DNA from 4 places in the Granulosicoccus antarcticus IMCC3135 genome. Region 3 is predicted to be linked to each of the others. Evidence: riboswitches for the same ligand, from Rfam matches in the RefSeq annotation. Region 3 holds a riboswitch; each other region holds the start of a gene.
What was found. Region 3 has a riboswitch for cobalamin ahead of nrdH (glutaredoxin-like protein NrdH). Riboswitches for the same ligand answer to the same signal wherever they lie in the genome.
Positions count from the first base shown of each region.

Region 1: another riboswitch for cobalamin. It lies ahead of cobG (precorrin-3B synthase); the one in region 3 lies ahead of nrdH (glutaredoxin-like protein NrdH).
Region 2: another riboswitch for cobalamin. It lies ahead of cobO (cob(I)yrinic acid a,c-diamide adenosyltransferase); the one in region 3 lies ahead of nrdH (glutaredoxin-like protein NrdH).
Region 4: another riboswitch for cobalamin. It lies ahead of IMCC3135_RS24030 (TonB-dependent receptor); the one in region 3 lies ahead of nrdH (glutaredoxin-like protein NrdH).

Region 1 is NZ_CP018632.1:2,024,886-2,029,097, forward strand. It holds gene IMCC3135_RS08765 (ABC transporter permease) at 1-654, shown strand, start outside; gene IMCC3135_RS08770 (extracellular solute-binding protein) at 791-1,837, shown strand; cobalamin riboswitch at 2,108-2,347, shown strand; gene cobG (precorrin-3B synthase) at 2,572-3,756, shown strand; gene IMCC3135_RS08780 (precorrin-8X methylmutase) at 3,746-4,212, shown strand, end outside.
Region 2 is NZ_CP018632.1:1,969,103-1,973,314, forward strand. It holds gene tuf (elongation factor Tu) at 1-231, shown strand, start outside; gene rpsJ (30S ribosomal protein S10) at 238-552, shown strand; gene cbiB (adenosylcobinamide-phosphate synthase CbiB) at 657-1,595, shown strand; cobalamin riboswitch at 1,718-1,951, shown strand; gene cobO (cob(I)yrinic acid a,c-diamide adenosyltransferase) at 2,116-2,727, shown strand; gene IMCC3135_RS08475 (ABC transporter substrate-binding protein) at 2,740-3,774, shown strand; gene IMCC3135_RS08480 (FecCD family ABC transporter permease) at 3,771-4,212, shown strand, end outside.
Region 3 is NZ_CP018632.1:7,688,077-7,692,288, reverse strand. It holds gene nrdE (class 1b ribonucleoside-diphosphate reductase subunit alpha) at 1-1,250, opposite strand, end outside; gene nrdI (class Ib ribonucleoside-diphosphate reductase assembly flavoprotein NrdI) at 1,220-1,636, opposite strand; gene nrdH (glutaredoxin-like protein NrdH) at 1,641-1,862, opposite strand; cobalamin riboswitch at 1,955-2,146, opposite strand; gene IMCC3135_RS33380 (cupin domain-containing protein) at 2,223-2,909, opposite strand; gene IMCC3135_RS33375 (CsbD family protein) at 3,242-3,445, shown strand; gene IMCC3135_RS33370 (OmpA family protein) at 3,619-4,212, opposite strand, start outside.
Region 4 is NZ_CP018632.1:5,541,673-5,545,884, reverse strand. It holds gene IMCC3135_RS24030 (TonB-dependent receptor) at 62-2,083, opposite strand; cobalamin riboswitch at 2,211-2,418, opposite strand; gene IMCC3135_RS24025 (NAD-dependent 4,6-dehydratase LegB) at 2,561-3,544, shown strand; gene IMCC3135_RS24020 (LegC family aminotransferase) at 3,537-4,212, shown strand, end outside.

The sequences.
Region 1 (4,212 bases), 2.1 Mb from region 3:
TTGCGCTGGTTTGTCTCGGCATGGAACAACGATGCGATTCAAGACGCTGCATTACGCTCGGCGCTGGTTGCTATAGTTGCCGCCAGTATTGCAACTGTGGTTGCCACCCTTGCTGCACTGGCGACCACTCGTACACAGCCTTACCCCGGGCTGAGTTTCAAATATGCGCTCATCAATCAGCCGCTGATGGTCCCGGAGATTGTCACAGCCGTGTCTTTGCTGATCGTATTCTCTCGTATCAAGGTGTGGACCGGTTATTCGGGTATAGGCTTTCTGATGGCAGCACACACCGCTTTCTGCATTCCATTTGCCTACCTGCCAATTCGGGGGCGGTTACAAGGCATGGATCTGACTCTGGAGCAGGCTGCCGCCGACCTCTACGCAACGCCGTGGCGTGGTTTTTTGCATGTGACTCTACCTTTGTTACGGCCAGGCATCATTGCGGGCTTCATGCTCGCCTTCGTTATTTCACTGGATAATGTTGTCATCACCGAGTTTGTCAAATCAGGTGGTCAGGAGACACTGCCGACGTATATGCTCGGACAGCTACGCCGGGTTGTCACCCCTGAAATCAACGCTATTTCCACTATATTTCTTGCCTTTTCCGTAGTGATCGTGACAGGATTCTTTTTGTTAAGCCGGAAAAGAAATTGACAGAAGCGTGTTGTAAAACCGATGTGCTGGCAATGCTGCGCGTGAGCCAATTGAATGTTAAATGAGCGGGTCTGAATCAAATCCCTGACTTTGCCCGTTATCGTCAACGTTACCGATTCAACGACAGGAGACGTACATGTTTCGCCAACTATGCTCTACCGGCCCCGTCACGACTTTGATGGCGGCCTGCCTTTTGATGACAGGTCCAGCCCAGGCAGCAGGGGAATTGAACATATTCAACTGGGGCAATTACACCAGCCCCGAGTTGATCGAAAAGTTCGAGAAAACCTACGATGTAAAAGTCACCATTACAGACTACGATTCCAACGACACGGCGCTGGCGAAGGTACGTGCCGGTGGGCATGGGTTTGATATCGTCGTTCCCTCAGCACCGTATATGCATATCTGGATTGGTGAAGGTTTGCTGCTGGAGACACGGCCTGATCAAATGGAGAACTTCAAGAATATGGAAGATCGGTGGACCGGTGTGGATTGGGACGAAGGTCGTCACTATTCCGTGCCGTGGCAGTGGGGTTTGATTGGTACCGTTGTCGATACTTCTGTATATGACGGTGACATCAATACCTCTTCCATCTTTCTGGATCCACCTGAAGAGTTGATTGGCAAGGTCAATGTGGCGCCAGAAATGACGGACGTCATGTACAGCGCTATCAAGTATCTGGGTGGAGAGTGGTGTACTGATGACAAGGAGTTTCTGCGCACTGTTCGCGACAAGCTTGTAGAAGCCAAAACCAAGTGGATTGCCATGGACTACGGCACCATTGAGAAATTTGCCAGCCGCGATTACGCCGCCGCTTTTTACTGGAATGGCGCCGCTATGCGTGCTCGTGAAAAGAACCCGGATGTACGCTTCGGTTTTCCTAAAGAAGGTTTTGCCTATTTCATGGATAGCGCAGCCGTACTTGTGGATGCAAAGAATCCTGGTAATGCAAAACTGTTTCAGAACTTCATCATGGATCCGGAGAATGCCGCCATGATTTCCAACTTTGCCAAATACGCCAACGGCATCAAGGGGTCGGACGAATATCTGTCCGAAGAGCTGAAAACCGCTCCAGAATTGAGCGTGCCACCAGAGCTTGAAGCATCCGGTGCATTCCTGGCGGTGTGCCCGGTAGAAGTGAATGATCTGTATGCACGGATCTGGACGGATATCAGCAAGTAGGGAATTGCGGATACTGTCAGTCTCAGCATCTGTTTGATCATGAAAACAACGGGCAAGACGCGCAAACAATCGTCTTGCCCGGTTTGCTTCTGGAATTTCAGCTGAGTGCAACTTGATGGCTAGTTGATGGCTAGAGTGCGCCAACCTTCATGATTTGCGTCAAATCAACCTTTTGCACCATCTTGCTAGAGGGCTGCGGCGTCTCCACTAAACCGGGGGCGAGTTTGATCGCTTGGTGCACTCCCCATTGACCCAGCGGCGAGAGGGTGATAACTTCCATCGCGTTCGGGTTCTGTGGCCACATGTGGGTCATGGTGAAATGGGAAACCGGTGACGCCAATATTGTCAGCATTGAGTGCTGATCGTACTGGTTATTCCGGTGCAGCCCCCGCTGCTGTAAGCCTGACGGGTTTGTCGTGCACCACTGAGAGCTATCAATCACGCTCTTGGGAAGGTGACAATGCCCGGATGAAGGTGAGCCAGAAGACCTGCCCGACAACAGTGTTCAGTTATTGCTCCGGGGTGAGGGCAGGGCCGATTGTGCAGATCAGTGCGTTCAATGGTTCGCGATTTTGGCGGTGCAAGACTGCCAGATGAGTTCCGGGTAAGCACAGGGCTTTGCTGGCAATGCTTCGTACAGGCAAGAAACCTGCGATCCTGACGTCAGTACTGCAATAACAATCCGTCATACGTTATCCCCGGCTTCTTTGGTATTCATCAGTTGGAGCTTTCGAATGGATGCGTCGAACAAGCCGCTAATTCACGGAGCCTGTCCTGGCGCACTGCAGCCAATGGCGGCGGCTGATGGATTGATTGTGCGCATTCGCCCGCCGTATGCTCGTTTGAGTCAGCCACAAGCTATCGCGCTAGGCGAACTGGCACAAGAATACGGGATTGGCCAGATCAGTCTGACATCACGTGCCAATCTTCAAATGCGTGGTATCAGGGCAAGTGAGCACGCAGCGCTGATCAAATCCCTGATGAAGCTCGACCTTGTTGATGTCAGTATTGATTCTGAGCGACGTCGCAATCTGGTCTTCACCCCATTCTGGATTGATGGAGACGTAAGTCATCAGGTTGGCGCTCGACTGATACAAGCACTGGATAAGCCGGGTGCGCCAACGTTGCCGGCCAAGTTCGGTTTTGCGGTGGACTGTGGGGCAACGCCAGTGCTAACTGGAACATCAGCTGACATTCGCATTCAGCATTCAGCTGATGGGGAGCTGATGTGCCTTGCCGATGGTATGGGCTCGGGGGCACGAGTCAGTATTGCTACCGCTGCCGATACAGCGATGAGGCTGGCTCACTGGTTTCTGGATCATGAAGGTGCGCCGCAAGGCCGCGGTCGCATGGCTTCGTTTCTGGCCAGCGGCGCTACGCTACCCGCTGAGTTCCATGAAGTGCTCGCAGCCCCTGGTCTTGCTTGCCGCCCGGAACCTGGAAAGCATGCTCAGGGCTGGCTAGTGGCACCAGAGTTCGGCCTCCTGAAGAGCGAGGATCTTTACACCCTGGCTCCGCTGGGCAATTTGCGCCTGACACCCTGGCGAATGATCTTGATAGAGGGAGTGGGCGACGGTGCGGCCGCAGGTGTTGGCTTGCGTGCTGGTGACCCGCGTTTGAATGTCTTTGCCTGCACCGGCGCGCCAGGTTGTGCACAGGCCCATTCATCTACCCTGGGTATCGCCAGATCGTTGGCTGCGCAGCTTGCCCATGGTGAACGGCTGCATGTTGCAGGCTGCATCAAAGGCTGTGCACACCCGTCATCAGCGGCGATTACGCTGGTGGCAACAGCGCCTGACGAATACAAGTTGATTCGTAATGGCAAAGCCTGCGATCAGCCAGTGCGCGTTGGTTTGCGCGCAGAACAGATTACCTCCACCCCTGAATATCTACTGGATTTCCCTGAAAATGGTGCATAGTTACCAAACCAATGGCGCTGCCATCTACACGAAGAGCTTCGCCATTATTCGCAGCGAAGCGCAACTGTCCAGATTCAGTGCGGATGAAGAGCCGGTGGCTGTTCGCATGATTCACGCGGCCGGGCTTGTTGGACTTGAGCGTGATATAGAATTCTCACCGGGTCTGGTAAACGCTGCACGTGGTGCACTGCAAGCAGGCGCGCCCATACTGTGTGATGCCCGCATGATTTCAGAGGGCATTACCCGTGCTCGCCTACCCGCGGACAATGCCGTTATCTGCACCTTGCATGATCCGGCCGTACTGGAACTTGCCAGAGTACAATCCAACACACGTTCGGCAGCCGCTCTGGAGCTGTGGCGAGAGCATCTACAGGGAGCTGTCGTTGCCATCGGTAATGCACCTACTGCGCTATTTCATTTACTGAACATGCTCCAGGATCCAAGCTGCCCTCGGCC
Region 2 (4,212 bases), 2.1 Mb from region 3:
CGTCATACGCCATTCTTCAACAACTACCGACCACAGTTCTACTTCCGTACAACGGATGTAACAGGTGCGGTTGAATTGCCAGAAGGTACTGAGATGGTAATGCCGGGTGACAACGTGAAAATCGTTGTTGAACTGATCAACCCGATTGCGATGGAAGACGGTTTGCGTTTTGCGATTCGTGAAGGTGGCCGTACCGTTGGTGCCGGCGTTGTTGCGAAGATAATCGAGTAATACATTATGGCAGCCAGTCAAACAATCCGAATTCGTCTGAAAGCATTCGATCACCGTCTGATCGACCGTTCTGCGAAAGAAATTCTTGAAACCGCCAAGCGTACTGGTGCCCGTGTTCTGGGTCCAATTCCTTTGCCTACCAAGAAAGAACGCTTCACTATCCTGGTTTCTCCGCACGTCAACAAAGACGCGCGCGACCAGTACGAGCTGCGTACTCACAAGCGTCTGATGGATATTGTTGATCCAACAGAAAAAACGGTAGATGCTCTGATGAAGTTGGATCTGGCCGCTGGTGTTGACGTTCAGATCAAGTTGGCTTAATAGCTAGATCTGTTTGTTCGACATTTCCTTTAAAGGCTCGCTTCGGCGGGCCTTTTCTGGTTTTGGGAATTGATGAATGTCGATACAACCGGAGATTTGACGGCATGTTGATGCTGATGGCCATGGTGGCCGAATTGTGTCTGGGTTGGCCCCCATCGCTATTTGCCGCTATTCGGCACCCTGTAGTCTGGATTGGCTGGATGATTAACCGGCTGGAACGACTCCTGAATCGAGAGGGATCATTGCCTCTTGCGCGCCAGTTGCTGGGTATGTTGACAGCGTTGCTGGTTGTCATCGTCACCACCCTGGTAGCGCTGTTGTTGGTCTGGTTACTGCCAGATACCCTTGCAGGGTTCATGCTGGAGGCACTGATTGCCTCAAGCTTGTTGGCCACCCGCAGTCTCTATGCTCATGTAGCGGCGGTCAGCCGTCCGTTATTACGTGCCGATGTGAGTGAGGCGCGCTCAGCGCTCAGTCTGATCGTTGGCCGAAGGACAGCAGATTTGCAAGAGTCGGGTATCGCTGGTGCCGCTTTGGAGAGCCTGGCGGAGAACGCCTCCGATGGTGTTGTAGCACCGTTGTTCTGGGGTGTCCTGTTTGGCTTGCCCGGGTTGGCCGCGTACAAGGCAATAAACACTCTGGATTCAATGATCGGTCATAAATCCACTCGGTATCTGGATTTTGGGCGTTTCTCCGCCAAACTGGATGATGTCGTCAACTGGTTGCCTGCCAGGCTGAGTGCATTGCTGATCTGGTTGGCAGGAGGGAGGGTCTGCTCCTTTCGTTCTCTGGCGATGCAGGCTCGACATCATCGCTCACCCAATGCCGGCTGGCCCGAATCTGCCATGGCCTTTGCACTGAAGATCAAGCTTTCAGGTCCGAGGGTCTATGAGGAAGGCATCAGTGAAGAGCCCTGGTTGAATGCCGAAGGTGCTAGCCCCGGTGCCCCCGAGTTGCACCAAGGACTGCTGGTCTATGCCTATGCGATGGTGTGGATGTTGGTACTACTGGTATTGCTTGCATGGCTTGATCTGGGTTATTGAGACACTGTACGGCTGGCACTGCTTGGTCGGGAGTAATACGTTTCAAACTGATTCTCGTTTTAATCGAATAACCATTGCCCGCCCGGTCATCAAAACCTGATTGACGTCTTGCAGAATGCGTGCAACCATGCTCGCGTTCGGGTTCTCTGGCATACGCTTGTGTGTCAGGGTGAAATGGGAAGTCCGGTGACGATCGATGCAATATATCGTTCAATTCCGGCGCAGCCCCCGCTGCTGTAAACCTGACGGATACGTCAGTTGCCACTGAGTGTTTGGCCTTGGAGCAAACCACTTGGGAAGGCGACGTTATCCGGTAGAAGGTAAGCCAGAAGACCTGCCTGACAATCGAAGTACTTGGTATTTGCTCCGGGGTGTGAGCGCGGCCGACGATACAGTTCAGGTAGTGGAGTGATTGATTGACTGGTACCTGAAGGTGTCAGTGGCTCCAGCGAAATAGCCTGTATTCTCTATCTGTCTGCGAAATCCCCGGACCTCGACGATGCGTCAATGGGAATCGGAAATGGAAGAGCAAGATAAACAGAAACACAGCGAACGCATGCAGCGCAAGAAAGCTGTTGTGGATGCGGGCATCGAAAAAGCCCAGATTGAACGCGGTATCGTCATTCTGATTACCGGTAACGGCAAGGGTAAGACCACCTCTGGTTTCGGCACCGTCTATCGGGCATTGGGCCACGGGCATCAGTGTGGTGTCGTGCAGTTCATCAAGGGCACGCAGTCTACTGGTGAGGTCACTTTTTTGCAGCAATGCATGGGACTTGCCACTGTGCAGTACCACGCCATGGCAACGGGTTTTACCTGGAACACACAGAACTGGGATGCCGATAAAGCGGCGGCCGATGAGGCCTGGTCTCATGCCAGGCGTCTGCTGCAAGATGAGTCTGTGCAACTGGTGTTGCTCGATGAGCTGACCTATATGCTCAAGTACAAATTTCTGGATATGGAGGATGTGCTCTCGACCATCCGCGCTCGACCGGAAGGTCAGACGGTGATTATCACTGGTCGCGCCGCTCGGCCGGAACTACATGAAATAGCAGACACAATCAGCGAGATCGCAGATCGCAAACATGCCTACAAAGCCGGTGTAAAAGCTCAGCCAGGTATCGATTTCTGAGGAGAGGGCAGGATGATGAATGCTCACGATACTGCGCCCGAAGCACTCGTTCATCGAGGTGCTTGCGTGGCTGAGTGTGTGACATTTGTCAGTTGTTGGACGACTGGAATAGCACCACTTGCGTTAGTGCTCACACTCGGATTGCATGCTACGGCGACGGCAGGGTCACTATCGTCGGCTTCGTCGACGACGGAATCAATGCTGCAAGCACCTGGCCGTGATGCGACCGTGATAAAGCCAGCCTTGCTCAGTGAGCAGCGCCTGCCCAGAGTCATGTCTACCAATCTGTGTGCCGATATGCTGTTGCTGGGGTTGGCTGATGCATCGCAGATCGTCTCGCTCTCATACCAGTCGCAAGACCCGAAACGCTCCTCGCAGGCCTCATTAGCCAGAAATTTTGCCAGTAATCAGGCCAGTGCCGAGGAGGTGATTGCCAGTCAACCGGATATCGTTCTGGCGTCCCGGCGCTGGCAGGCACAACATCAGGTGCGTTTGTTCGAACGCTTTGGTATCAATATTATCAACGTGCCGTACCCGAAAGACTGGGCGAGTATTTTTGACAGTCTGGAGCAGATCGGTGAGGCTATTGGTCGTGGTGCCAGAGCGGCTGAACTGATCGCTGATACACAACGTCGCTTACAACAGGTGGAAGCATCGTCTGCGGCTCGAAGTGCACTCTACCTGAGAGGTAATGGTGGGACGGCCGCATCAGGTACCTTTATAGATGCCTTGTTCCAGGCACTTGCCGTGAGCAACAAGGCTAGCGAATACGGCGTGACAGGCTGGGGTCGGGTATCTCTCGAGTCGATCGTGCTTGATCCCCCCGATGCATTCATGCTCAGTCGTACCGAACACGACACATCACTTGCTCGATCTGGTGTGATTCGACATCCATTGTTGCGTGACTTGCTGTTCAGCAAGCCGGTGTTGTCACTCAGCAATCTGGATGCGGGGTGTAGTGACTGGCGGCAGGTGGAAACCGTGGAGAAGCTGGCTGGCGAGCTGAGCTCGCAGTCTGGTATCCCGGCTCAAGGGGCTCAGCCATGACGGTGGGGCGTGACGTTCTATTGAATAGCACCCTGTTGCTGACACTACTTGTGTTGACAGTGTGGTCTCTGACCATCGGACCATTGCCATTGTCCGTAGCTGATGTGATGTCAGCCCTGTTCAGCACGGCTTCGTCCACCTCTGTGGATGATTTGTTGTCAGAAACAGACCTGCAAACCCGATATCACATCATCGTGACAGAGATACGCCTGCCCCGGGCTTTGCTCGCGGTGCTGGTGGGCAGCTCACTGGGCATGTCCGGAGCTGCATTGCAGGGACTACTCAGAAATCCTCTAGCCGATCCCGGACTTCTGGGGGTTAGTGCCAGTGCCAGTCTGGGGGCCGTTTTATGTCTCTACTTTGGTCTTTCCGGATTGAACCTCTGGTTACTGCCGGTCTCGGCCATGGTGTTTGCCGCTGCATCAACGCTTCTGCTTG
Region 3 (4,212 bases):
GAGATGTCCGTACCCATATGCTGATAGCTCAGATCATCATTGAAGGTGGAGGCCTCATTGACCTGCAGAATTTCCGAACACAAGTTGGACATGGATATGCGTCCGGCCACCGGGTTCGCCCGGTTGGCGGTGTCTTCAAACAGGATGTAGGGATAGCCACTTTCAAACTGGATCTCGGCAATGTTCTGAAAGAACTGACGCGCATTGATCTTGGTTTTGCGGATACGTGGATCATCCACCATATCGTGATATCGCTCGCTGACCGAAATGTCGGCAAACGCCTGTCCATAGACGCGTTCCACATCATGCGGGGAGAACAGATACATGTCCTCGTTCTTGCGTGCCAGCTCAAAAGTGATATCCGGTATGACAACACCCAGCGAGAGTGTCTTGATGCGAATCTTCTCGTCAGCATTCTCGCGCTTGGTATCCAGAAAGCGCAATATGTCCGGATGATGTGCGTTCAGATAAACCGCACCGGCGCCTTGTCGGGCGCCCAGCTGGTTGGCATAGGAGAAACTGTCTTCGAGCAATTTCATTACCGGAATAACACCAGAGGATTGATTCTCGATGCCTTTGATAGGCGCGCCTTGCTCACGAATATTGGTCAGCATCAGAGCAACTCCGCCACCGCGCTTGGAGAGTTGCAGGGCTGAATTGATACCCCGTCCAATGCTTTCCATATTGTCTTCGAGTCGCAGAAGAAAGCAGGAGATCAGCTCCCCGCGCTGCGCCTTGCCGGCGTTGAGAAAGGTAGGTGTTGCCGGCTGGAAGCGACCACTGAGGATTTCCTCCATCAGAGTCAGGGCGTAATCTTCGTCACTGCGTGCCAGGTATAATGCAACCATGACCACACGATCCTCATAACGTTCGAGATAACGTGCGCCATCGCGAGTGGTCAGTGTGTAGGAGGTGTAGTACTTGAAAGCACCCAGAAAGGTGGGAAAGCGGAATTTGAAGGCGAAGGCCTTGCTCCAGATTTTAGCGAGGAACTCAGGTGAGTACTGTTCCAGAGCCTGCGCCTCGTAATAGCCTTCATCCACCAGGTAGCGAAGCTTCTCTTCGAGTGAATGGAAGAAGACAGTATTCTGGTTGACATGCTGGAGGAAATACTGACGAGCGGCACGACGATCGGCGTCGAACTGTATATGTCCCTGCGCATCATAGAGGTTCAGCATGGCGTTTAATGCGTGATAATCCAGCTGCTGGGCTTCGTTCTTCACGGCTCGTTCGAGTGTTGCTGTGTCCAAAAGAGTTCTAGTCCTTGTCTGACAAGTTGGATGTCCTTCTGCGTGCCCGCCAGTTCAAAGCGGTACAGCACGGGTACCTGGCATTTACGGGCAATCACATCGCCAGCGAGGGCGAAGGTTGTTCCGAAATTGCGATTACCTGCGGCGATCACACCGCGCAGTTGGTTACGTAGTTGCACATCGTTCAACGCCCGTATCACCGGTTTGGGTACGGCCCCACGCCCCTGGCCATCTGCAAATGTCGGGCAGATCAGGACGAAAGGTAGGTCGATGATGGGGACAGGCGCATCAAGCCGGATCGGCAGGCGAATAGCCGGCAGATCCAGTTTTTGAATGAAGCGTTCTGTGTTGCCCGATGCGCTGGAGTAATAGAGCAGTGAGCTCAATCACTCACACCAGGGAGTTGATCATGTCCGGGCGAAAGCCTGCCCAGTGATGTTCACCTGCGACCACAACCGGTGCTTGTCGATAGCCCAGAGATTCGACCAGCTTGAAAGCGTCGTCATCCAGTGTCAGATCGACAACCTGGAAGCTCAGACCTTTGGCTGACAAGGCGCGCGTGGTGGCTGTGCATTGCACACAGGCAGGCTTGGAATATACGGTGATGCTCATTGCTCTTCGTCCCCGAAGTGTGACGGACGGAAGGCCATGCGGAGCCATCGCTGAGGATTCAGCACCAGCAACTCCAGAGCCCTCCGCCCTTGGTTTCATCGTTGTGCCTGGCAGGTCTCCTGACTCGTGACTCCAGCGCGCAAACCCTCCTTCCCGATGCGAACATCAGTGGTTCAATAGGTTGTTGCTTGTCACTTACAGTTGCGGGGGCAGTGCCGGAATTTCACCGGTTTCCCTCTTAGCCTGCGACAAGTGTCGCAGGAACCAGAACCACACTATGTTGGGGTACGAGGCCATCAATTGTCAACATGTAGTTGTTGAAAATTCTGGCAGTGATGGGGTTACTTCATGCAAGCAGGCTCAGGCGAGTCTTTGTTTCTCTTCTTTTGTGAAGCGCAGGTGTCCGGTTTTGACCCAGATACGGGCGCCGCTGGCACCGGCTGTGGCCTGAAAATCGGCATGCAGAGGGATGCGTAACCATGAAAGTTTATCGACCGTTTCTCCCTCTTGAGTGAAGCTGCCGTCGAGTACCAGCAGCTCGGCTCCACCATTGGTGTCCAGCGTGACGGTCGCACCTGCCTCCCATTGCTCCAGACGTACCGTCTCTCGGCTGTCTTCAAACAAGGTATGTAGCTGCACACCGGAGCGTACAGGATCATTGTTCAGCTCCACGGTGTTCATGTCAGCAACTACGTGCTGTCGGTCATCCAGATCGAACTGCCAGAGTTTCACGAAGATAATGCAGCCATCGTCTGAACGTGGTGTATGGCTGGATTGTGGTGGGTTGCGGATATAGGAGCCTGCCGGATAATCTCCATGCTCATCCTGAAAGATGCCTTCGAGCACGACAAACTCCTCACCGCCTGTATGAACATGCGATGAAAAATGGCTGTTGGGTGCATAACTCACCACGGTGGTGGCACGGGCAACTTCGTTGCCGACTCGATCCAGCACTCTTCTGCGTACGCCTTTCATCGGTGAATCCTGCCACTCGATATCGGGTGTGTGCAGGAGAGATCGTTGTGAGAAGTCTGCGTTGATTTCCATATGGGGTGATTCTCGTTGTTAGCGGTTTATCGAATACAAAGAGTTGTCGAAATAGATGAAAGTCTACGTACTTGATAGTTGTAGCTGGTAAGTACAGCATGTATTTACCTATCAGATGGTAGATAGATTAGCATGAATATTTCTACTCGCAGAAAAGTGAGTCAATGAAAGGCGGCAACACTGTTTTGTGTGACAAGTCATGTTTCCAGTTGGATATCTGCACTATTTACAGGGTCAATGAGCAGTTGTTGCAGCAGGCGAATAGTCCTCTCAGGTTCTCCCATACTTAGTTCTCGTCCAGATCGGACCAAACAGCAAACGAGGTATCGAGTATGAATTGGGATCAAGTAGAAGGTAACTGGAAGCAATTCAAAGGCGGTGTTCAATCCAAATGGGGTGAGATCACTAACGATGAGCTTGACCAGATTGATGGCAATCGTGAGCAGCTCGAGGGCAAGATCCAAGAGCGCTATGGCAAGACCAAGGAAGAGGCCCGCGAGGAAGTCGACAAGATGCTGGCTGAAACCAAGGAGTAATATCCTTGCGCTGGCTTTGAGTGTTTATAGCCTGCGTATGCTCCGCACTACCTGGTTTAAAGTGTGAATGAAAGAGCTAGTTGAAGTGTGAGTGACAGAGGCCGGCTCGGGAACGAGTCGGCCTTTTTTCGTCTGGTACTGACTATCCAATTATCGTGTCGTGTTGTGCCTGGTTATTCAATCACCGTGATATCAACGCAGCGGTTCATTGAACGGCCTTTACTGGATTCATTTGAATTTTTTGGACGATCCTCTCCATAAACCACGACTTCAAGACGGGATTGAGCTATCCCTCTGGCTCTCAAATAGTTTATGACCACTTCAGCTCTGCTTTGCGAGAGTGCAATATTGGATTCCAGGGTGCCTGAATTATCCGTATGCGCTGATATCATAAAGCGATGCGAAGGCGTGGCTCTCATCCCGTTTATGATGTTATCCAGAATGGTTCTTGAAGACTGCTCCAACTCATCTGATCCGGTACGAAATGCAATACTGGATAGCAGGCCTGAAATCAGGGCGCAGCCACTGTCATTGACGGGAGCTGAGGGTTCGGAATTCTGACAATAATCCAGATCATCCGGAACTGAATCACCGTCGGTATCTTGCAGTGTTGTACTTGTTGCGGATGCGAGTACGGGGGCGGCTTCCGCTTCGGACATAGGTGCCGGTGTCGATACAGGTAATACGATCGCCTCAGTAACTTCAGGTTGGGGCATCTGCTGAATCACCTGGCTGATGGGTGCAGGTCTTGTCTTGCCAAAACGATA
Region 4 (4,212 bases), 2.1 Mb from region 3:
GCTTGGTCGTGAGGGTACTGTTTTATAAAAAGAGATAATCTTGCAGCTTCAGCTGGTAATGCTACAAGTTGCGTGTAATCGACAATGACCAGGTACGACCAGGTTTGGGATACCCGTTGAAGTCCTCGATATTGTCGTCACTGATATTATGTATGCCAAGGGTGGTTTGCCATTGGTCTTGAGACCAGTCGATACCGATTGAATGTTGCTCACTGTCGGCTGCGGGCAGGATATTGGCTCTGTCGTAGAAGCGTTTTTTCTGGATATCCAGTTCATACCAGAGCGTGACAGCAGAGGGTTGATACTGGATACGACCATACAAGGAGAACTGAGATTCACCAGGCAGATATTTGTCGCGAAAGCCTTCGGCTGTGTCGCGACTTTTGGGAGATTGCCATGTCATGTTGCTACGCAGCTGAATTTTTGGGGTTAGTGCCAGTTCGCCAGCCAGTTCAATTCCGATGACACGTGCCGCACCGGCATTGGTGGGTTCACCAATACCACGGGCGTTAAATGACGTCACAATCAGCTCATCACGTTCGCTGCCGAACAGTGTGCTGCTCAGGCTCATGTCATCAGTTCTGAACTGTATGCCGACGTCCAGGTTGATACCATTTTCCGGTTTCAATTCAGGGTTTCCATTGACCAGACCGATGGAGCCGTAGAGCTCGCCGAACGAGGGTTCACGATAGAAGCTGCCGGCATTTCCTGTGACGGTGATCAGGCTTGTGGGTCGATAGGCCAGTCCGATTTGTAGTCCTGTATTCGAGTCGCTGGAATATTCATGCAACTCTTGTGATGTGCTTGCCTGTGAACCATCAAGGCTGTTGTGCTGCCATCGCAAGGCAGGTGTCAGCGACCAGGTATCGGTGGAATCGAACCACACATAATGCACGGTGGCAAGGCTGCTCTGGCGACGCGCATCGAAGGCTGCTGATTCATCCAACCCATCGGTGGAGTCCAGTTTTTCCTGGCGTAGATCCAGAGACAAGCCCAATGTGCCTGCATCACCCAAGTGTTCCCAATAGGTCTTGGCACCCAGGGTGTTGGTCTGGTTGTCGCTATCCTGCGCGCCCAATCCGACCTGACTCTCAAGGTCCTGATATTGAGCGGAATTCGTATGCCAGTAGATGTTGTGACGACTGTTCCAGTTACCCAGACCATCAAGGATCTGTGATAGCTGGAATTGGCTGGCAGCCGTGTCGTAACTGGCAACATTGTCAGGGTTGTTGCCCCATTCCGGTACTCCCAGTTCGCGAGCTGACACTTGGATGGTCAGATCGGTACGGGCATTCTTGTTTTGCTGATAGCCCATGCGCAGCAGGGCTGAGGTTCGCCTGGCATCGGCATTGTTGCGCTTTTCGTCTGTGTCGTCCTCGGTATTGAGTGGCGTACCATTTTTATTGGTGAACCGGAAATCGTTATCGCTTTGTCGATGACTGATTGCAGCGGCTACATCCCAGGCGCCATGTCGCGATTGATGCGAGAGCTGTAGCCCGGCCAGCGACAGGCTGCCCACACCCAGACGGATTCGGGTGGCATTGACCTTGGAGGCTTGCAGACTATTGAGATTGATGGCTCCACCGATACCCGCATGCCCAAGTTGCATGGGCGTACTGCCGCGATAGATGTCGACTGAGCCCAGATTGAGCATCTCGAGCGTGGAGAAATCCACGACCGGATTACCGCCATTGTTGAGCAATACACCATCGAGATACACCGCTGTCTGTGCACCCGTTGCCGCGCGAATACTGACACTGGAGAAACTGCCAAAACCTCCTGATTGACGATACTGCACACCGCTTTCGCGCGCCAGCACGGCGGCCAGAGCGTTGGGTGAGCGTTCCAACTCCACCCGTTCAACCCGGCTGCGGCTGGCTGTGCTCTCTTCACTGATCACATTGCCCGTACGGTAGGGCAGTTCGCCAATGGCCTCAACCGTGCCCAGAGTGGTATCTGCTTCTGCGTAGACCAGTCCGGTACTCGCCCAGGGAAAGGCGAGCAACAGCAGGCCAGCCAGAACAGGCGGGCGAGAGCTGGCAGAAGTGGCTATGGATTCTTTGATCGATTTACTGGAACGCAACCCCGCGTTACCTCAGGTTGTACCGAGTGGGGTTTGAGCAGGTCAGAGAGATACTGGCATCTGGGCTGGCACGAAGTGCTGAAGCGCAAACTGCATCTCAATTTCCACTGACACCCCGCCAGATTGGTAAAAGACGTATCGCCTGGCAGGTCTCCTGGCTTGTAACTGTCCAATGCTGGTGTTCACCAGCGAAAGGGTCTTCGCTCCCTTCCCAGATATATATTGCATCCAGTGGGTCAATAGCGAAACGCGTTACTTACAGTTGCGGGGGCAGCCGAGGAATGACACCTCGTTCCCTTTTCATCTTTGTCAGAACCTTGCGACAGGCGACAGCATACACCAGTTGGGGTTACACCGAACGCTACCACGGGATGCCGAGGCATGTTTCGTGATTGAGCTCTGGTTGGTGGTGTGAATCCGGATGCCTGCGGCGACCGCAGTTCTCACCTGTTGATTTCCTTATGCTGCTGAAGATATATGAACAAGCGTGCGCTAGTAACGGGTGCAGATGGATTTATCGGTTCACATCTGACCGAACTGCTGCTGCGCGAAGGCTACACGGTACGTGCGCTGGTCCAGTACAACTCCCTGGGGTCGTGGGGGTGGCTGGACTCGATAACGCCGCCTGACAATCTCGAAGTTGTCAGTGGCGATATCCGTGATTCGAACTTCTGTCGCGTTCTGACGCGAGATATCGACGTCGTCTTTCATCTGGCGGCTCTGATTGCCATTCCGTATTCATATATCGCCCCGGGTAGCTATCTGGATACCAATGCCGGCGGCACGCTGAATATTTGTCAGGCCTCGATGGATAACCAGGTTGGCCGGGTTATTCATACATCTACGAGTGAGGTCTATGGCACCGCTCGCTATGTGCCCATTGATGAGCAGCATCCCTTGCAGGCACAGTCGCCTTACAGTGCATCCAAGATTGCCGCCGATGCCATGGCCTTGAGCTTTCATCACTCTTTCGAGCTGCCACTGACGATTGCCCGACCGTTCAATACTTACGGGCCGCGGCAGTCGGCCAGAGCCGTCATACCGGCGATTATTTGTCAGATTGCTGCTGACAAGGCTGAAATTCAGCTCGGTGATTTGTCACCAACGCGGGATTTCAACTACGTTGACGATACCTGTCGCGGCTTTTTGGCACTGGCTCGTAGTGATGCATCGATTGGCGAAACCGTCAATATCGGTTCCAATACCGAGATTTCCATACAGGATACGCTGGAGTTGATCCGCGAGCTGATGGGCAGTGATACGCGTTTCGTCGTCGATGAGAATCGATTGCGTCCCGCTGCATCCGAGGTGCATCGCCTGGTGTGTGACAACTCGAAGATGATAGGCATGACAGGTCATAGTCCCCAGATCGCTATCCGCGAGGGTCTGCAAAGAACCATTGATTGGCTAATCGAGCCAGATAACCTGAAACGTTACCGGGCCGAGCTCTACCATGTTTGACAGTCTGGTTGATTTCGTCAGACAGCAGTTTGATCAGAGCAATTCCATCGGTTTGCATGAACCCAGATTTGGTGAGAGGGACAGACAGGCACTGATTGAGGTTATCGACTCTGGCATGGTGTCCAGTGTCGGTCAGTGTGTCGATGAGTTCGAACAACTGATCGCATCGTATGCCGGTGCTGCTCATGGGATCGCGACAGTCAACGGTACTAGCGCCTTGCATGTCAGCTTACTGGTTGCCGGGGTGATTCCGGGGGATCTTGTCTTGACACAGTCACTGAGTTTTGTGGCCACCTGTAACGCCATATCCTATTGTGGTGCAGAGCCTGTGTTCATTGACGTAGATCGACAAAGTCTGGGTCTGGCGCCAGCGGCACTACAGGAATTTCTGGAAAGTCAGACAGAACTGCGAGATGACGGCTGTTGCTGGCATATAGAGACAAACCGACGTATTCCTGTGTGCATGCCGATGCATACATTCGGATTTCCGGCATCGATTCACCAGATTGCGCAGCTTTGCCTGGCACACGGTCTTCAGCTTGTAGAGGATAGTGCCGAGGCGTTGGGCAGTTGGCATACAGGCGTGCATTGTGGTGTCGCAGGCAATCTGGGTGTGTTGAGCTTCAACGGGAACAAGATCATGACCACCGGTGGCGGCGGCATGGTTC